2 linked regions of the Ramlibacter pinisoli genome follow. The protein of the gene in region 2 interacts with the protein of the main gene of each other region in a pairwise test. Links are inferred from orthologs where the notes say so. Each region holds a gene or a part of one and is shown on either strand. Other genes may lie near its edges.

The links.
Region 1: the proteins of GON04_RS03275 (region 2) and acpP interact in binary tests that used the Escherichia coli proteins (3 or more experiments, as listed by UniProt). The link is inferred for Ramlibacter pinisoli from one-to-one orthologs.

Annotation. Positions count from the first base shown.
Region 1 is NZ_WSEL01000003.1:1,154,546-1,163,352, reverse strand. The notes cover bases 767-3,715. They hold acpP (acyl carrier protein), read left to right. Parts: upstream 767-2,095; coding sequence 2,096-2,335; downstream 2,336-3,715. Other genes in these bases: GON04_RS06765 (hypothetical protein), read left to right, coding at 3,614-3,715; fabF (beta-ketoacyl-ACP synthase II), read left to right, coding at 2,340-3,584; fabG (3-oxoacyl-ACP reductase FabG), read left to right, coding at 1,254-2,000; fabD (ACP S-malonyltransferase), read left to right, coding at 767-1,257. In the rest of the region: GON04_RS06790 (beta-ketoacyl-ACP synthase III), read left to right, coding at 1-260; more of fabD, read left to right, coding at 307-766; more of GON04_RS06765, read left to right, coding at 3,716-4,069; RNA polymerase sigma factor RpoE, read left to right, coding at 4,072-4,704; GON04_RS06755 (sigma-E factor negative regulatory protein), read left to right, coding at 4,724-5,335; GON04_RS06750 (MucB/RseB C-terminal domain-containing protein), read left to right, coding at 5,345-6,373; GON04_RS06745 (DegQ family serine endoprotease), read left to right, coding at 6,470-7,945; lepA (translation elongation factor 4), read left to right, coding at 8,458-8,807. UniProt on the Escherichia coli protein: Carrier of the growing fatty acid chain in fatty acid biosynthesis.
Region 2 is NZ_WSEL01000003.1:435,513-444,166, reverse strand. Bases 3,024-5,819 are described here. They hold GON04_RS03275 (YbgC/FadM family acyl-CoA thioesterase), read right to left. Parts: upstream 4,713-5,819; coding sequence 4,335-4,712; downstream 3,024-4,334. Other genes in these bases: GON04_RS03270 (pyridoxal phosphate-dependent aminotransferase), read right to left, coding at 4,736-5,819; tolQ (protein TolQ), read right to left, coding at 3,628-4,338; GON04_RS03285 (biopolymer transporter ExbD), read right to left, coding at 3,201-3,626; tolA (cell envelope integrity protein TolA), read right to left, coding at 3,024-3,195. Also shown: dnaE (DNA polymerase III subunit alpha), read left to right, coding at 1-1,439; GON04_RS03295 (alpha/beta hydrolase), read left to right, coding at 1,474-2,289; more of tolA, read right to left, coding at 2,311-3,023; more of GON04_RS03270, read right to left, coding at 5,820-5,920; transcription antitermination factor NusB, read right to left, coding at 5,917-6,450; ribH (6,7-dimethyl-8-ribityllumazine synthase), read right to left, coding at 6,447-6,911; ribBA (bifunctional 3,4-dihydroxy-2-butanone-4-phosphate synthase/GTP cyclohydrolase II), read right to left, coding at 6,920-8,047; GON04_RS03250 (riboflavin synthase), read right to left, coding at 8,044-8,654.

The sequences.
Region 1 (8,807 bases), 720 kb from region 2 along the record:
GGCGGACGGAGGCCGACATCGATTGGCTGATCCCGCACCAAGCCAACATCCGCATCATGCAGGGCACGGCCAAGAAGCTGAAGCTGCCGATGGACAAGCTCGTGGTCACGGTCGACCAGCACGGCAACACCTCGGCCGCTTCCATTCCGCTGGCACTCGACGCCGCGGTGCGCGGCGGCAAGATCAAGAAGGGTGACACGCTGATGCTCGAGGGCGTCGGCGGCGGCTTCACCTGGGGCGCGGTGCTGCTGGACTTCTGACCCGGCCGCGCCGCGGGGCGCATCGTCTCCTGCACAACGACAACACATGACACCGTTCGCATTCGTCTTTCCAGGCCAGGGTTCGCAGGCCGTCGGCATGCTCGACGGCTGGGGCGACCACCCGGCCGTGGCCCAGGTCGTGGCGGAAGCCTCCGATGCGCTGGGCGAGGACCTCGGCCGCCTGGTCAAGGAAGGCCCGAAGGAGGCGCTGGCGCTCACCACCAACACCCAGCCGGTGATGCTGGTCGCGGGCATTGCCGCCTATCGCGCGTGGCTGGCCGAAGGCGGACCCGAGCCGGCCGTCGTCGCCGGCCACTCGCTGGGCGAGTACACGGCGCTGGTGGCGGCGGGCGCGCTGCAGCTGAAGGATGCCGCGCCGCTGGTGCGGTTCCGCGCGCAGGCCATGCAGGACGCCGTCCCGGTGGGCACCGGCGCCATGGCGGCGGTGCTCGGGATGGACGCGCAGAAGGTCGTGGAAGGTTGCGCCGAGGCGCAGCGTTCGTTCGGCACCAACAGCCTCGAGGTGGTCGAGGCCGTCAACTTCAACGACCCGGCCCAGACCGTCATCGCGGGCAGCAAGGCCGCGGTGGACAAGGCCTGCGAGGTGCTCAAGGCCCACGGCGCCAAGCGGGCGCTGCCGCTGCCCGTGTCGGCGCCGTTCCACTCCAGCCTGATGAAGCCCGCGGCCGACCGGCTGCGCGAGCGGCTGGCGCAGGTGGCGTTCTCGACCCCTCGCATTCCGGTCGTCAACAACATCGGGGCCAGGGTCGAGACCGACGTCGACCGCATCCGGTCGGCACTGTTCGAGCAGGCGTTCGGGCCGGTGCGCTGGGTCGACTGCGTGCGTGCCATCCAGGCGCGTGGCGTCGGCCTGGTCCTCGAGAGCGGTCCGGGCAAGGTGCTGCAGGGACTGTGCAAGCGCATCGATCCCCAGCTCGCTTCGGGCGCCGTGTACGACCCGGCCTCCCTGGCCGAGGCGAAGGGGATGCTGGCATGAGCGCCGACCAGTTGAAGGGCCAGGTCGCCCTCGTGACGGGCGCCTCGCGCGGCATCGGCGCGGCCATCGCGCGGGAACTGGCCGGGCGCGGCGCGATCGTCGTGGGCACTGCGACGACGGACGACGGTGCCGCGAAGGTCGCGGCGGTCCTGGAGCCCCTGGGCGGCCGCGGCATCCGGCTCGACGTGAATGACGCGGCCGGCGTGGACGCCGCCGTCGATGACATCGTCAAGCAGCACGGCGGCCTGCAGGTGCTGGTGAACAACGCCGGCATCACGCGCGACATGCTCGCCATGCGCCTGAAGGACGACGACTGGGACGCGGTGCTCGACACCAACCTGAAGGCGGTGTTCCGTCTGAGCCGGGCGGTGATGCGCACGATGATGAAGCAGCGCTATGGCCGCATCGTCAGCATCACCTCCGTGGTGGGCGCCGCCGGCAATCCCGGCCAGGCGAACTACGCGGCGGCCAAGGCCGGCGTGGCCGGCATGACCCGGGCCCTGGCGCGCGAACTCGGCAGCCGCGGCATCACCGTCAATTGCGTGGCGCCCGGTTTCATCGAGACCGACATGACCGGCAAGCTGCCGGCGGAGCAGCAGCAGGCATTGCTGGGTCAGATCCCGCTGGGCAAGCTCGGCCGGCCCGACGACATCGCGCACGCGGTCGCCTTCCTGGTGTCCCCGCAGGCGGGCTACGTCACGGGCCAGGAATTGCACGTCAACGGCGGCATGTACATGGCCTGAGCCCGGCGACGGGCCCGCGCGTCGGCGCGCGGCAGCCTGCACAGGAGCGGGCGGCTAAAATCGACGATTCATCCACAAACCCCTTGAGGGAACCCATGAGCGATATCGAAGCACGTGTCAAGAAGATCATCGCCGAGCAACTCGGCGTGGAGGAGTCCCAGGTGACGAACGAAAAGGCGTTCGTGGCGGACCTGGGCGCTGACTCCCTCGACACGGTGGAGCTGGTGATGGCTCTGGAAGACGAATTCGGCATCGAGATCCCCGACGAGGACGCGGAGAAGATCACCACGGTGCAGAACGCGATCGATTACGCCAACGCGCATCAGAAGGCCTGACGGGATGCTGCGCCGCCGAGTCGTCGTCACCGGATTGGGATGCGTGAGCCCGGTCGGCAACACGGTCGCCGAATCCTGGGACAACCTGCTGGCCGGCAAGCCCGGCATCGACTTCATCACGCAGTTCGACCCCGCCAACCTGGCCTGCAGGTTCGCCGGCGAGGTCAAGGGCTTCAACATCGGCGACTACATCCCCGAGAAGGAAGCCCGGCACATGGACCGGTTCATCCATCTCGGGCTGGCTGCGGCATCGCAGGCCATCGCCGACAGCGGGCTCCCCACCGGGCAAGCGCTGGCCGATGAGCTGGCCACGCGCGTGGGCGTGAACATCGGCTCCGGCATCGGCGGGCTGCCGATGATCGAGGAGACGCATTCGGAGCTGGTCAACCGCGGTCCGCGGCGTGTCTCTCCCTTCTTCGTGCCGGCGTCGATCATCAACATGATCTCCGGACACGTCTCGATCAAGTACGGCTTCAAGGGTCCGAACATCGCGGTGGTCACCGCGTGCACCACCGGCCTGCATGCCATCGGCCTGTCGGCCCGCCTCATCGAGGCCGGGGATGCCGACGTCATGGTCGCGGGCGGCGCCGAGTCGTGCGTGTCGCCCCTGGGCGTGGGCGGCTTCGCGGCCGCGCGTGCGCTGTCCACCCGCAACGACGATCCCAAGACCGCCTCGCGGCCCTGGGACAAGGACCGCGACGGCTTCGTGCTGGGCGAGGGCGGCGGCGTGCTGGTGCTCGAGGAATACGAGCACGCCAAGGCACGAGGCGCGAAGATCTACGCCGAACTGGCCGGCTTCGGCATGAGCGGCGATGCCTTCCACATGACGGCACCCGACATCGACGGGCCGCGCCGGGCCATGGTGGGGGCGCTGCGCAATGCCGGCATCAACGCCGACCAGGTGCAGTACCTCAACGCGCACGGCACCTCGACCCCGCTGGGTGACCTCAACGAGACCAACGCCGTCAAGGCGGCGCTGGGCGACCACGCGCGCAAGATCGTGGTCAATTCCACCAAGTCCATGACCGGCCACCTGCTGGGCGGCGCCGGCGGCATCGAGTCGGTGTTCACCGTGCTGACCCTGTACCACCAGAAGAGCCCGCCCACCATCAACATCTTCAACCAGGATCCCGAGTGCGACCTGGACTACTGCGCCAACACGGCGCGGGACCTGAAGATCGACGTGGCGCTGAAGAACAACTTCGGCTTTGGCGGCACCAACGGCACCCTGGTGTTCAAGCGGGCCTGACCCGCGGCGCTCCCCTCACAACGCTTCGCATGCACCACGCCCCATCGGTGAGCTACCCGGTGGGGCGTTCTGCATGGGCGGGCGCCATCCTGGCAGCGACCTGGCTGGCCGGGGCGCTGGCCTGTGCCGCCTGGCTGGCCACCGGCGCTCCCGCCTGGGCACCCCTGGCCGTTGCTGCCGTGCTGCTCGGCACGGCGTCGGTCGCCGCCCGGTCGTGGTGGCAGCAGCCTGCGGGGCTGCTGGCCTGGGACGGTGCGCGCTGGACGCTCGCATCGGGCGCCTCGCCCGCGGTCGATGCGGGCCGGCTGGACGTGGCGCTCGACCTCCAGGGCCTGCTGCTCGTGCGCTGGGCAGCGACGGACCGTGCCCGCTGGTTGTGGCTCGAAAAGGGGCGCCTTCCCACCCGCTGGGACGCCCTGCGGCGTGCGGTATATTCGCCCGCCGAGCCGGACCCCGCGTCCGCGGCGGAGCCCCCTTCCGCCTGACCATGACCAAGACCCCCGCGCCCGCGCCGTCCCCGCAGGACACCGACCAGATGCTGGTGGCCCGCACCGTCGCCGGCGACCAGCGGGCGTACGAGCTGCTGGTCATCAAGTACCAGCGCCGCATCGAGCGCCTGATCGGACGCATGGTGCGCGATGTCGACCTGGTGGAGGACATCGCCCAGGAGACCTTCATCCGGGCCTACCGGGCATTGGCCCAGTTCCGCGGCGAAGCCCAGTTCTACACCTGGCTGTACCGCATTGCCGTCAACACTGCCAAGAAGGCCCTGGTCGACCTCAAGCGCGACCCCCTGGTGTCCGAAAGTGCCCTGCGCGGCGGCGGCGAGGACGATGAAACTTCCCCGGTGGAGAACGAACTAACCAGCGCCGAAACCCCGGAAACGGTGCTGGCGGCCAAGGAGATCGCGGGCGCGGTCAACTCGGCCATGGAAGCCCTCCCGGAGGAATTGCGGCAGGCGGTCACCCTGCGCGAGATCGAAGGGCTGAGCTACGAAGAGATCGCGGAAGCCATGGATTGTCCGATCGGCACGGTGCGTTCGCGGATCTTCCGCGCCCGCGAGGCGATTTCGGCCAAGGTCAAGCCGCTGCTGGAAAACCAGTCGGGCAAGCGCTGGTAAGGCATGTCGAGGTGATGTGATGGACGACAAGATGAACGGCAACGAACGGATTTCCGCCCTCGCCGACGGGCAACTCCAGGGTGAGGCGTTCGCACTGGCAGTCGAGGCAGCCTGCGCCGATCCCGAGGCGCGGGCCACCTGGCATGCGTACCACGTGGTGGGCGACGTGCTGCGCTCGCGCGAGCTGGCGCTGGGTGCGCCGGCGCCCGATTTCGTCGCCCGCCTGTCGGCCCGCCTGGCGCAGGAGCAACCCGGCCTCGCGGCCGACCGGCCGGTCCTGGGCATCCCGATCGACCAGCCGGTGATGCCGGCGGCCGCGAACGACGGCACGTTCCGCTGGAAGCTGGTGGCGGGCGTGGCGTCGATGGCCGCGGTCGCGGCCGTGGGCTGGTCGGTGCTGGGCTCGGCCGGCCCTTCGGCCAGCCAGCCGCAACTGGCGAGCGCATCGAAGCCGGCGCCGGTGGTGGCCGAAGCCACGGTGCTGGCCCGCACGCAGACCGGTGCCCTCATGATCCGCGACCCGCGCCTGGACGAGCTGCTGGCGGCGCACCGCCAGTTCGGCGGCGCATCCGCGCTGCAGATGCCCGCAGGTTTCCTGCGCAACGCCACCTTCGAAGGACCGTCCCGGTAAGCCGCCCGCATGACGCCCACGCCGTACCTGCCCCGATCCGCCGCCTGGCGCCGCTGGCTCGCCCTGCTGGCGCTCGGCACCGCCGGGCTGGCGGCGGCGCAACCCGCTTCCCCTCCTGCTTCCGGGGTGCCGTCCGAGCGCGGCATCAACGAGTGGCTGCTCCGCATGCAGGACGCCTCGCGCCGCAACTACGTCGGCACGTTCGTGGTGTCCTCGGGTGCCGGCGCCATGTCCAGCGCGCGCATCTGGCATGCGGCCGATCCCTCCCAGCAGGTCGAGAGGGTCGAGGTGCTGTCAGGAGCGCCCCGTTCCACCTTCCGCCGCAACGACGAGGTCCTCACCTTTCTGCCCGAGCAGCGGGTGGTGCGCGCCGAGAGGCACGAGTCGCTCGACCTGTTCCCCAACCTGCTCAAGTCCAGCGACACCTCGATCCCCGAGTTCTACCAGGCGCGCCGGGTCGGCACCGAGCGCGTCGCCGGCTTCGATGCCGACGTGGTGCAGCTGGTGCCCAAGGACCAGCTGCGGTTCGGTTACCGGGTCTGGAGCGAGAAGCGGTCCGGCCTGGTGATCAAGCTGCAGACGCTGGATGCCGAGGGCAACGTGCTGGAGCAGGCCGCTTTCTCCGAGCTGCAGCTCGACAGCCCCTTGCGGCCCGAGAAGCTGGTCCAGATGATGAAGACGCCGGTCGGCTGGCGCTTCGAGCGCGCCGAGACGGTCAAGACCAGCCCGGCGGCAGAGGGGTGGGCGATGAAATCGCCCGTCGCCGGATTCAACCCGATGAGCTGCTACAAGCGTCCGGCTCCAGGGCCGGGGCCGGCGCAGGGCGGCATGCAGTGGATCTTCTCCGACGGCCTGGCGTCCGTGTCGCTGTTCCTCGAGCCGTACGACCGCCAGCGCCACCAGCAGGAAGGCATCCTGGCCGCCGGCGCCACGCAGACACTCACCCGTCGCCTGGACGACTGGTGGCTCACCGTGGTCGGCGAGGTGCCGCCGCCGACACTGAAGGCCTTCGCGCAGAGTCTTGAGCGGCGTCGTTGAGCCCCCATGTGCCGGCAGCCGCCGGGTGAAGTGAACCAAAGTGCCCTTGCGGGTTCTGAAGCCGAGCCCCGGCTATCGAGAAAGATGAGGTTGCCGATGATCCGAACCCGTTTCCCCCTCCTGCGCAGCGTCGCCCTGGCCGCGGCTTTCGTCGCCTCCGGCGCGGCCGTGCTGCACGCGCCGCCCGCCGCTGCCCAGTCCGCACCGCAACCACGCACGGGGCTGCCGGACTTCACCGACCTGGTCGAGCAGGTCGGGCCGGCCGTGGTGAACATCCGCACGGTCGAACGGGCTCGCGCCGGCAGCCAGCAGCAGGGGCAGGCCGACGACGAGATGCAGGAGCTCTTCCGCCGCTTCTTCGGCATGCCCATGCCCAACGTGCCGCGTTCGCCGCGCGCGCCCGGCCAGCCGGGCGAGGAACAGCCGCGCGGCGTCGGTTCCGGCTTCATCCTGTCCCAGGATGGTTTCGTCATGACCAACGCCCACGTGGTGGAAGGCGCCGACGAGGTGCTGGTCACGCTGCCGGACAAGCGCGAGTTCAAGGCCAAGATCGTCGGCGCCGACAAGCGCACCGACGTCGCGGTCGTGAAGATCGAGGGCACCGGCCTGCCGTTCGTGAAGATCGGCGACGTGAGCAAGCTCAAGGTGGGTGAATGGGTGATGGCCATCGGCTCGCCGTTCGGCCTGGAGAACACCGTGACGGCCGGCATCGTCAGCGCCAAGGCGCGCGACACCGGCGACTACCTGCCCTTCATCCAGACCGACGTCGCCATCAACCCCGGCAACTCGGGCGGCCCGCTGGTCAACCTGCGCGGCGAGGTGGTCGGCATCAACAGCCAGATCTACTCGCGCTCCGGCGGCTTCATGGGCATCTCGTTCGCGATCCCGATGGACGAGGCCGCGCGGGTGGCCGAGCAGCTGCGCACCACGGGCCGGGTCTCGCGCGGCCGCATCGGCGTGCAGATCGACCAGGTCACCAAGGATGTGGCCGAGTCCATCGGCCTGGGCAAGCCGCAGGGCGCGCTGGTGCGCAGCGTGGAATCAGGCTCGCCCGCCGACAAGGCCGGCGTCGAGGCCGGCGACATCATCACCAAGTTCAACGGCCAGGCGATCGACAAGGCCACCGACCTGCCGCGCCTGGTGGGCAACACCAAGCCGGGCACCCGCTCGACGATCACCGTGTTCCGGCGCGGCGCCATGCGCGACCTGGGCGTGCAGATTGCCGAGTTCGAGCCCGAGAAGCCGCCCGTGCGCAAGGCGCAGGCGCCGGACGACCGGCCCAAGGGCTCGCCGGCGGCCCAGTCGCTCGGTCTGGTCGTGAGCGAACTCACCGACGCCCAGAAGAAGGAGCTGAAGATCAAGGGGGGCGTGAAGGTCGATGCTGTCACCGACCTGGCCCAGCGCTCCGGCATCCGCGAGGGCGACATCATCGTGGCGATCGGCAACACGGAGGTGAACAGCGTGCGCGAGTTCGACGCCACCGTGGCGAAGGTCGACCGCAGCAAGGCCGTCCCGGTGCTCCTGCGGCGAGGCGAACTGGCGACCTACCTGCTGCTGCGGCCCGCCCGCTGACCCGGGGTCGTGGCGGAAAAGCCCCGAACCCGTAGTCGGGCTTGGGGGCTTTCCGGCCGCGAAATGGCCGATTCGCAGGCCTCCAGAAATTTTTTTCCTGACTGGATGAGCTCAACAATGGACGTTGGTGTGCACTGACTCCGAAGGAGCGCACCCCGTCCGATGGATAGAATCTCGCCCCGGATCTGCCGGTTTCATGCATATGGACCGGCCTTCAGTCCACGATGCGGGATGGCCCGGCCAAGTCTCCTGCTGATCCACAGATCGCCCACAACTTGTCCTGCAACCCCCTTTTGAAAACTGTGAACAACCTGTGGATGAATTCCATGTTGCTGGGCGGCAACGAGGCGTTCCCGGCGCCCGGTCGGCTGTACGCCCGGGGCTTTTTGCCTACAATGAAGCTCCAACTATCGCAGTTGCCATAGATTGTTGGTTCAGGGCGCGTCGCCACTCGACGCGCCCTTTTTTCTTGTGCGCTCCGAATTGAATCAATCACTTAAGTGCTCCCGTTGATGAATCACATCAGAAACTTTTCGATCATTGCCCACATCGACCACGGCAAGTCGACGCTGGCGGATCGCCTGATCCAGCGGTGTGGCGGGTTGTCCGATCGGGAGATGGAAGAGCAGGTTCTCGACTCGATGGATCTCGAGAGGGAGCGTGGGATAACCATCAAGGCGCAGACCGCCGCACTGCAGTACACGGCGCGCGATGGACAGGTCTACAACCTCAATCTGATCGACACGCCGGGACACGTCGACTTCTCGTACGAAGTGAGCCGCTCGCTGTCCGCATGCGAGGGCGCGCTGCTCGTCGTCGATGCCAGCCAGGGCGTCGAAGCCCAGACCGTCGCCAACTGCTA
Region 2 (8,654 bases):
AGACGGCGCAGATCCTGGGCGGCTACTCGCTCGGCGGCGCCGACCTGCTGCGCCGCGCGATGGGCAAGAAGAAGGCCGAGGAGATGGCCCTGCACCGCGAGACGTTCCGCGCCGGTGCGGCCAAGAACGCCATCCCGCAGGAGAAGGCCGACGAGATCTTCGACCTGATGGAGAAGTTCGCGGGCTACGGCTTCAACAAGTCGCACGCCGCCGCCTACTCGCTGCTGGCCTACCACACGGGCTGGCTGAAGGTGCACTACACGGCCGAGTTCTTCTGCGCGAACATGACCGTGGAAATGGACAACACCGACAAGCTGAAGGTGCTGTTCGAGGACGCGGTGAAGAACTTCGGCCTGTCGTTCGAGCCGCCCGACGTCAACCGCGGCGGCTACCGCTTCGAGCCGGTCACCGACAAGGTCATCCGCTACGGCCTGGGGGCCGTCAAGGGCACGGGCCAGCAGGCCATCGAGGCCATCGTCGCGGCGCGCGAAGGCAAGGGGGCCGGCTCGTCCGGGTCCACGTCCGGCCCCTTCACCAGCCTGTACGACTTCTGCGTGCGGGTCGACCGCACCCGCATCAACAAGCGCACGGTGGAAGCCCTGATCAAGGCCGGCGCCTTCGATGCGCTGCAGATGAACCGGGCTGCGCTGGTGGCCTCGATCGACCGCGCGTTCGACTTCGCCAATGCCGCCGAGGCCAACGCCCACCAGGGCGGCCTGTTCGACATGGGCGATTCGCATGCCGCCAGCACGCAGGAGCCGCCGCTGGTGGAGGCCATGCCCTGGGGCGTGAAGGAGCGGCTGACGTTCGAGAAGACGGCGGTGGGCTTCTACCTGTCGGGCCACCTCTTCGACGAGGTGGCGCTGGAGGTGCGGCGCTTCGTGCGCACCAAGGTCGACGACCTGGTCGACAGCCGCGACCAGCAGCTGCTGGCCGGCATCATCACCGACTTCCGCGTCATCAACGGCCAGCGCGGCAAGCTGGCGCTGTTCAAGCTGGACGACAAGAGCGGCACCATCGAGGCCACCGCCGACGAGGCCGTGATCAACGCCCACCGCAACCTGCTCAAGGACGACGAGCTGGTCATCGTGCAGGCCAAGCTGCAGCCGGACCGCTTCACCGGCGGCTTCCGGCTCTCGATCCAGCAGGCCTGGGACCTGGCGACGGCGCGCTGCCGGTTCGGCAAGTTCCTGCGCGTGGCAGTCAACGGCAAGGCACCCGACATCCAACGCCTGGTGCGCGAGTTCCCGGCCCGGCGCGAGCAGACGGAGCAGGGCGACGTGGTGCGCGGGCTGCCGGTGCGGCTGGCGCTGCGGCGCGACGCGGCGACGGCGGAGCTGCAGCTGGGCGAGCAGGCCCGCTTCTTCCCGACCGACGCGGCGCTGGCCAGCTGGATGGCGCAGGCCGACAACGGGGCGGCGCAGATCGTCTACGACTGAGGTGGCGCCCGCGCGGCGCGAGGAGGGGACAGGCATGATCGATCGACTGGATCGCCGGCAGGCGCTGGGCGCCGTGGGCGTGTTGCTGGCCTGCGGGGCCAAGGCCCAGGCGGCTGTAGGCACGGGCGTGCTGCTGCTGCACGGCAAGACAGGTTCCGCGCAGGAGACCGGCTCGCGGCTGCTGAAGTCCAGGCTGGAAGATGCAGGCCTGCTGGTCGTGGCGACGGACATGCCGTGGTCGAAGCGGCGCTACATCGATGGCGACTGGGACCTGGCGATGCAGGAGATGGCCGGCCTGGCGGCCGAGTTGCGCAAGAAGGGCGCCACGCGCATCGTGGCCATGGGGCACAGCATGGGCGTGCCGGCGGCCATGAGCCATGCCGCGCGCGGCGGCGATGTGCAGGCGCTGGTCCTGCTGGCACCAGGGCATGTCCCGCGCGGGTACTACGACAACCCGAGGTTCGTGTCGGTGCGACAGAGCGTGGACGAGGCGCGCGCGATGGTGGCGGCCGGCAAGGGCGACGAGAAGGCCGGCTTCAACGACAACAACCAGGGCCGGACCCTGTCGGTGCGCACCACCGCCAAGGCCTACCTGTCCTACTTCGACCCGACCGGCGACGCCGAGATGGGGAACACGGCGCCGCGCATCCCGGCGACGGTGCCGGTGCTAACGGTGCTGGGCAGCGCGGACAACTTCACCCCTGCCGCCCGGCGCTACTACGTCGACAGACTGCCTGCCAACCCGCTCACCCGCACCATCGAGGTGGGCGGCGACCACTTCAGCGTGCCGGAGGCGGCGCTGCCGCAGGTGCTGGAGTGGATACTGGCGCTGGATGCCGGCAAGTCCTGAACGGCCACTGCCCCGGCCTCGCTAGTCGCGCGGCCGGAACACCAGCACCACTTCCGGCGGCACGCGGCCGTCGACGTCGCGGGGGAACACCTCGGTGCGGGCCAGGGCGCGCAGCACGGCGTCGTCCCAGGACTTCTGGCCGCTCTCCTTGCGGATCTTCGTGCCGACGATGGTGCCGTCGGGCGCCAGCCGCACCAGCACTTCGGCGCTGGGGTTGCCGGAGATGTCGTCGGAGAACACGATGTTGGGCCGGACCTTGGCCCGGATGCGGCCACCGTAGCTGTCCGACGGGCCGGACGAGCGCAGCGCCAGGCCCTCGGAGCCCGGCACGCCGGTGGCGCCGGCCATGCCCTGGATGCGCTTGAGGTTCTCGGCGCGCTGCTTGGCCAGGCGCTCTTCCTGCTCGCGCTTCTCGCGCGCCACGGTCTGCTCGGCGCGCTTGCGCTCTTCGGCGGCCTTCTTCGCCGCCTCCTCCTTGCGCGCCTCCTCCTGCTTGCGCCGGCGGTCGGCCGCCTCGCGCCGCTCCGCCTCCTCGGCGGCGGCCTTGCGGGCCTGCTCCTGCTGGAGGGCCTTTTCCTGCGCCAGGCGCTCCTTCTCGCGCTCGATCGCGATCTCGGCGTCGCGCTGCTGCGGCGGGGTGGGCGCGGGGGGCGGCGGTGGCGGTGGCGTGGTGTCCACCTTGGGGGTGGGCGGTGTCTCGACCGGCTTGGGCGCGGCCTGCTGGACGGCCGCCGACCAGATCTCGGCCTCGACGGCGACCGTGTTGTCGTCGCGCTTCCAGTGGATGCCCCAGCTGAGCGCCAGCACCAGGACCACGTGTGCCAGCAGGGCCAGGGTGACCGACCGAAGCAGCCCGGGCTCGGGCGGCGGCAGGAATTCGGGGCGACCGGCGGCGGCGTGGAACATGGGTATCAGCGGGCCAGTTGCACCGACAGTCCGACGCGCTGCACGCCCGCGCGCTGCAGGGTGTCCATCACGCGCACCACGGTCTCGTATTTCACGTTGCGGTCGGCGCTGATCACGACGGCGGTGGAGCCGGCCGGCTTGCCGGCCTGGGCGGCGAGCACCGCCGCGGCGAGCTCGGCCGGGCCAATCGACTTGGACTGGTCGCCGGCCTTGAGCACCAGCTTCTCGTCCTTGCCGATCACCACCTCGAACTTCTGGTCGGGCTGGCGGTTGGCCTTGCCCACGCTGGGCAGGTCGATGAGGCTGGGCGTGATGAGCGGGGCCGTGACCATGAAGATGATCAGCAGCACCAGCATGACGTCGATGAACGGGACCATGTTGATCTCGTTGATGGTGCGGCGGCCTCGGCCGCGGGCGGCGACGGCGGGCATGTCAGAGCCTCGAGGCGGCAACGGTCGTCGTCATGGTGCCGGAGCTAGAGTTGCGCTGCAGGATGTTGGAGAACTCCTCGATGAAGGTCTCCAGCTTGATGGCCACCCGGTCGATGTCGCGCGCGAAGCGGTTGTAGGCGACGACGGCGGGAATGGCAGCGAACAGGCCGATCGCGGTGGCGACCAGCGCCTCGGCGATGCCGGGAGCCACGGTCGCCAGCGTCACCTGCTGCAGGCTGGCCAGCCCGGTGAACGCATGCATGATCCCCCAGACGGTGCCGAACAGCCCGACGTAGGGCGACACGGAGCCGACCGAGGCCAGGAACGACAGGTGCGACTCGACCGCGTCGACCTCGCGCTGGTAGCTGGCCCGCATGGCGCGGCGGGCGCCGTCGAGCAGGGTGGCGGGGTCCTGGATGCGGCGTTCACGCAGCTTCTGGTACTCGCGCATGCCGCTGGCGAAGATGCGTTCCATGGGGCCGGCGCGCTTGGCGTTCTGGGCCGCCGCCGAAAACAGCTCGTTGAGGCTGGTGCCGGACCAGAAGTCGCGCTCGAACGCATCGTTGAGCGACCGCACGCGCTTGAGGGCGAACAGCTTGCCGAAGATGGCGGCCCAGCTGGCAATGGAAACGCCCACCAGCAGCAGCATGACGAGCTGGACGACCCAGCTGGCTCCCAGTACCAGTTGCAGGATCGACAGGTCTTGGTTCATCGGTTCAGGGTCTCGAGGATCATGGATGGGATTCTGGCAGGCCTCAGCGTGGAAGCGTCGACCCAGCCGATGCGGATGGTTCCTTCGGCGAGGAGCTCGCCGCCGGGCTGGCGCAGGGCTTGCTGCGACAGGGTCAGGGTGGCCCGGCCTGCCTCTTGGAGCGCGGCCGTGACCAGAAGTTCGTCGTCCAGCCGGGCTGGCTGCAGATAACGCAGCGCGGTGTCGGCGACGATGAACATGCCCCCGGTGGTCTCGCGCAGCCGGCGCTGCTCGATGCCCAGCGAGCGCAGCCATTCGGTGCGGGCGCGCTCGAAGAACTTCAGGTAGTTGGCGTAGAAGACGATGCCGCCGGCATCGGTGTCTTCCCAGTAGATGCGGACCGGGAACGCGAACGCCATCAGGGGGCCATGGCGCGCAGCCGCCGCACCGCCTCGTGCAGGTGCTCCAGGCTGCTCGCGGTGGAGAAGCGGATGAACCGGTGCGTGTCGGCGGTGCCGAAGTCGCGCCCGGGCGTCACGGCGACGTGCGCCTTGTCCATGATCTCGAAGGCCAGCTCCCAGCTGCCGGGCAAACCGAGCCGGTCGCACCAGGCCGAGCAGTCGGCCCAGGCATAGAAGGCGCCGTCGGGCATCACGGGCACCGGCAGGCCGACCGACTCCAGGGCCGGGATGAACCAGTCGCGCCGCTCCTTGAAGGCGGCCCGGCGGCGCTCGTACTCGGCGATGCTGTCGGGCTCGAAGCAGGCCAGGGCGGCGTGCTGGGCGACCGTGCTGGCGCAGATGAAGAGGTTCTGCGCCAATCGCTCCACCACGGGCACCAGCTCCTCGGGCATGACCATCCAGCCCAGGCGCCAGCCGGTCATGTTGAAGTACTTGGAGAAGCTGTTGATGCTGATGACCTGGTCGTCCAGCGCCAGGGCCGACTGGCCGTAGCGGTCGTCGTGCGACAGGCCCAGGTAGATCTCGTCGGTGATGGCGATGCCGCCGCGGGCCCGCACCACGTCCAGGATGCGGCGCAGCTCCTGCGGGTCGATGGACGTGCCGGTGGGGTTGGACGGCGAGGCCAGCAGCACGCCGCGGGTGCGCGGGCCCCAGTGGGTCTCCACCTGCGCCGCCGACAGCTGGAACCGGTCGGCCGCCGTCGTGGGCACCAGCACCGCCGTGCCCTCGGCCGCGCTGACGAAATGCCGGTTGCAGGGATAGCTGGGGTCGGGCATCAGGACTTCGTCGCCGGCCTCGATGAGCGCCAGGCACGCCAGCTGGAGGGCCGCCGACGCGCCGGCCGTCACCACGATGCGCCGTGCCGGGACGTCGAGCCCGAAGCGCTGCCGGTACCAGCCGCTGATGGCGGCCCGCAGCGGCTCCAGTCCGACGGCGTGGGTGTACTGCGTGGCGCCGCCGCGCACGGCGCGTTCGGCTGCTTCCCGCACCAGCGGCGGCGCCGTGAAGTCCGGCTCGCCGATGTTGAGGAACACCATCGGCCGGTCGCTGCGGGCGACGTCGCGGGCCAGCCGGGCGGCGGCCTTGGCCACCTCCATGACGTAGAACGGCTCGATCCTCTCGGCGCGCCGGGCGATCCTCATCCGCGCGCCTTTCCGCTGGCCTTGTCGGCTTCGACCTCGGTGGGCCGCAGTTGCGGCGCCAGGCCATTGAGCACCGCGTTGACGTACTTGTGGCCGTCGGTGCCGCCGAACTCCTTGGCCAGCTCGATGCATTCGTTGAGCACCACGCGCCAGGGCACGTCGGCGGCATGCTGGAACTCCCAGGCGCCGATCCACATGACGGCGTGCTCGATGGGCGAGATCTCGGCCAGCTTGCGGTCCAGCAGCGGCACGATCAGGGCGTCGAGGGCGGCGGCCTGCTCGATGCAGCCGTGCAGCAGGGCGTCGTAGTGCACCGAGTCGGCCTTGTGGAAGCCGGCCAGGTCGCGGGTGAACCGGTCGATGGCGTCAACGTCGTTGCCGCCCACCATGTGCTGGTAGAGCGCCTGCAGTGCGAACTCGCGCGACCGGCTGCGCGCCGACTTGGCCGATGCCTTGCGGGCGCCGGTGGCGGTGCGGCCCGGGGCCTTGGCCGGCAGCCGGGGCGGGGTGGTGGGGTGCTCGTCGCTCATCCGAGGCGCTCCAGCAGGTTGGCCATCTCGACCACGACACGTGCGGCGTCGACGCCCTTGTCGGTCTGGCGGGCGACGGCCTGCTCGAGGTTCTCCGTCGTCAGAATGACGTTGGCCACCGGCAGCTGGTAGTCGAGCGCGATGCGCGTGACACCGGCGGCTGATTCGTTGGCCACCAGCTCAAAGTGGTAGGTCTCGCCGCGGATCACGCAGCCCAGGGCGATGAGGGCGTCGTAGCCACCCTTCTCGGCCATCGCCTGCAGCGCCAGCGGGATCTCCAGCGCGCCGGGCACCAGCACGTGCTCGATGCTGCCGGGCTCGACGCCCAGGCGCACCAGCTCCGACTTGCAGGCCAGCGCCAGGGCGTCGGTGATGGATTCGTTGAACCGGGCCTGCACGACCCCGATGGACAGGCCCTTGCCGTCCAGCCGGTCGGCCTTGCCTTTCTCTGCTCCGAACATGGATGTCCTCAGTGGGAAGTGGGGGCCAGGTGGCCGGCGATTTCCAGGCCGTAGCCCGCCATGCTGGGGAGCCGCCGCGGCGTGCCCAGCAGGGTCATGCGGTGCACGCCGCACTCGCGCAGGATCTGCGCGCCGACGCCGTAGGTGCGCAGGTCCATGCGGCCGCGCTCGGGCGCCTGCGAGGCGCGGGCGGTTCCTTCGAACTGCGCGACCAGCTGGTCGGCCGATTCGCCGCAGTTCAGCAGCACGGCCACGCCCTGGCCGGCGCGGGCGATGTGCTGCAAGCTGGCATCGAGGCTCCAGGAGTGCATGGGGCGCGCGGTCTCCAGCGCGTCGAGCACCGACAGGGGCTCGTGCACGCGGACCGGGACGATGTCGTCGCGCTGCCACTGGCCGACCACCAGCGCCAGGTGCACGGCCTGGCTGGGCTTGTCGCGCCAGGCATGGGCGGTGAAGGTGCCGAAGCTGGTGTGCAGGGGCCGCGAGCCGATCTTCTCGATCAGCGACTCGTGGCGGCTGCGATGCTCGATGAGGTCGGCGATGGTGCCGATCTTCAGGCCATGCTCGGCGGCGAACAGCTGCAGGTCCGGCAGGCGGGCCATGGTGCCGTCGTCCTTCATGATCTCGCAGATGACGGCGGCGGGCGTCAGGCCGGCCATGCCGGCCAGGTCGCAGCCGGCCTCGGTGTGGCCGGCGCGCATGAGCACCCCGCCGTCGACCGCCTGCAGGGGGAAGATGTGCCCGGGCTGCACCAGGTCCTCGGCGCGGGCCTCGCGGGCCACGGCGGCTTGCACGGTGCGCGCCCGGTCGGCCGCCGAGATGCCGGTGGTGACGCCCTCGGCGGCCTCGATGGAGACGGTGAAGGCGGTGCCCATCTTGGTGCCGTTGCGCGCCACCATGGGCGGCAGGCGCAGCCGCTCGCAGCGGTCGCGGGTGAGGGTCAGGCAGATCAGGCCGCGGCCGAACCGGGCCATGAAGTTGACGGCTTCCGGCGTGACGTGGTCGGCGGCCAGCACCAGGTCGCCTTCGTTCTCGCGGTCTTCCTCGTCGACCAGGATCACGATGCGGCCGGCACGGATGTCGGCGACGATGTCCTCCACCGGCGAGATGGCCACGGGGCTGGTGGCGCGGCTCATGCGGGCACCTTGGCGCCGGCCAGCATGCGCTCGACGTAGCGGGCGATGAGGTCGATCTCGAGGTTGACGCGGCTGCCGGTGCGCAGGGCGTGCAGCGCGGTGTTCTCCACCGTGTGCGGGATCAGGTTGATGCTCAATTCGCAGCCTTGTGCCGTGTCGTGCACGGCGTTGACGGTGAGGCTCACGCCGTTGACGGTGACCGAGCCCTTGTAGGCCAGGTACCGGGCCAGGAAGGCCGGCGCGAGGATGCGCAGTTCGTGGCTCTCGCCCACCGGCTCGAAGCGCACCACGGTGCCGATGCCGTCGACGTGGCCGGACACGATGTGGCCGCCCAGGCGGTCGTGCGCGCGCAGTGCCTTCTCCAGGTTGACGGGGCCGGTGTCGCCCAGGCCGCTGGTCTTGTCCAGCGACTCGGCGGAGACATCGACAGTGAAGACGCGGCGGGCCGGGTCGAGCGTGGTGACGGTCATGCAGGCGCCGTTGAGCGCGATGCTGTCCCCCAGGCCCACGTCGTCCAGGTAGCCCGCGGGCGCCTCGACCGTGAGGCGCTTGCCGTGGTGGGAACTGGCCCCGAGGTCGTGGACGGCGGCGATGCGCCCCACGCCGG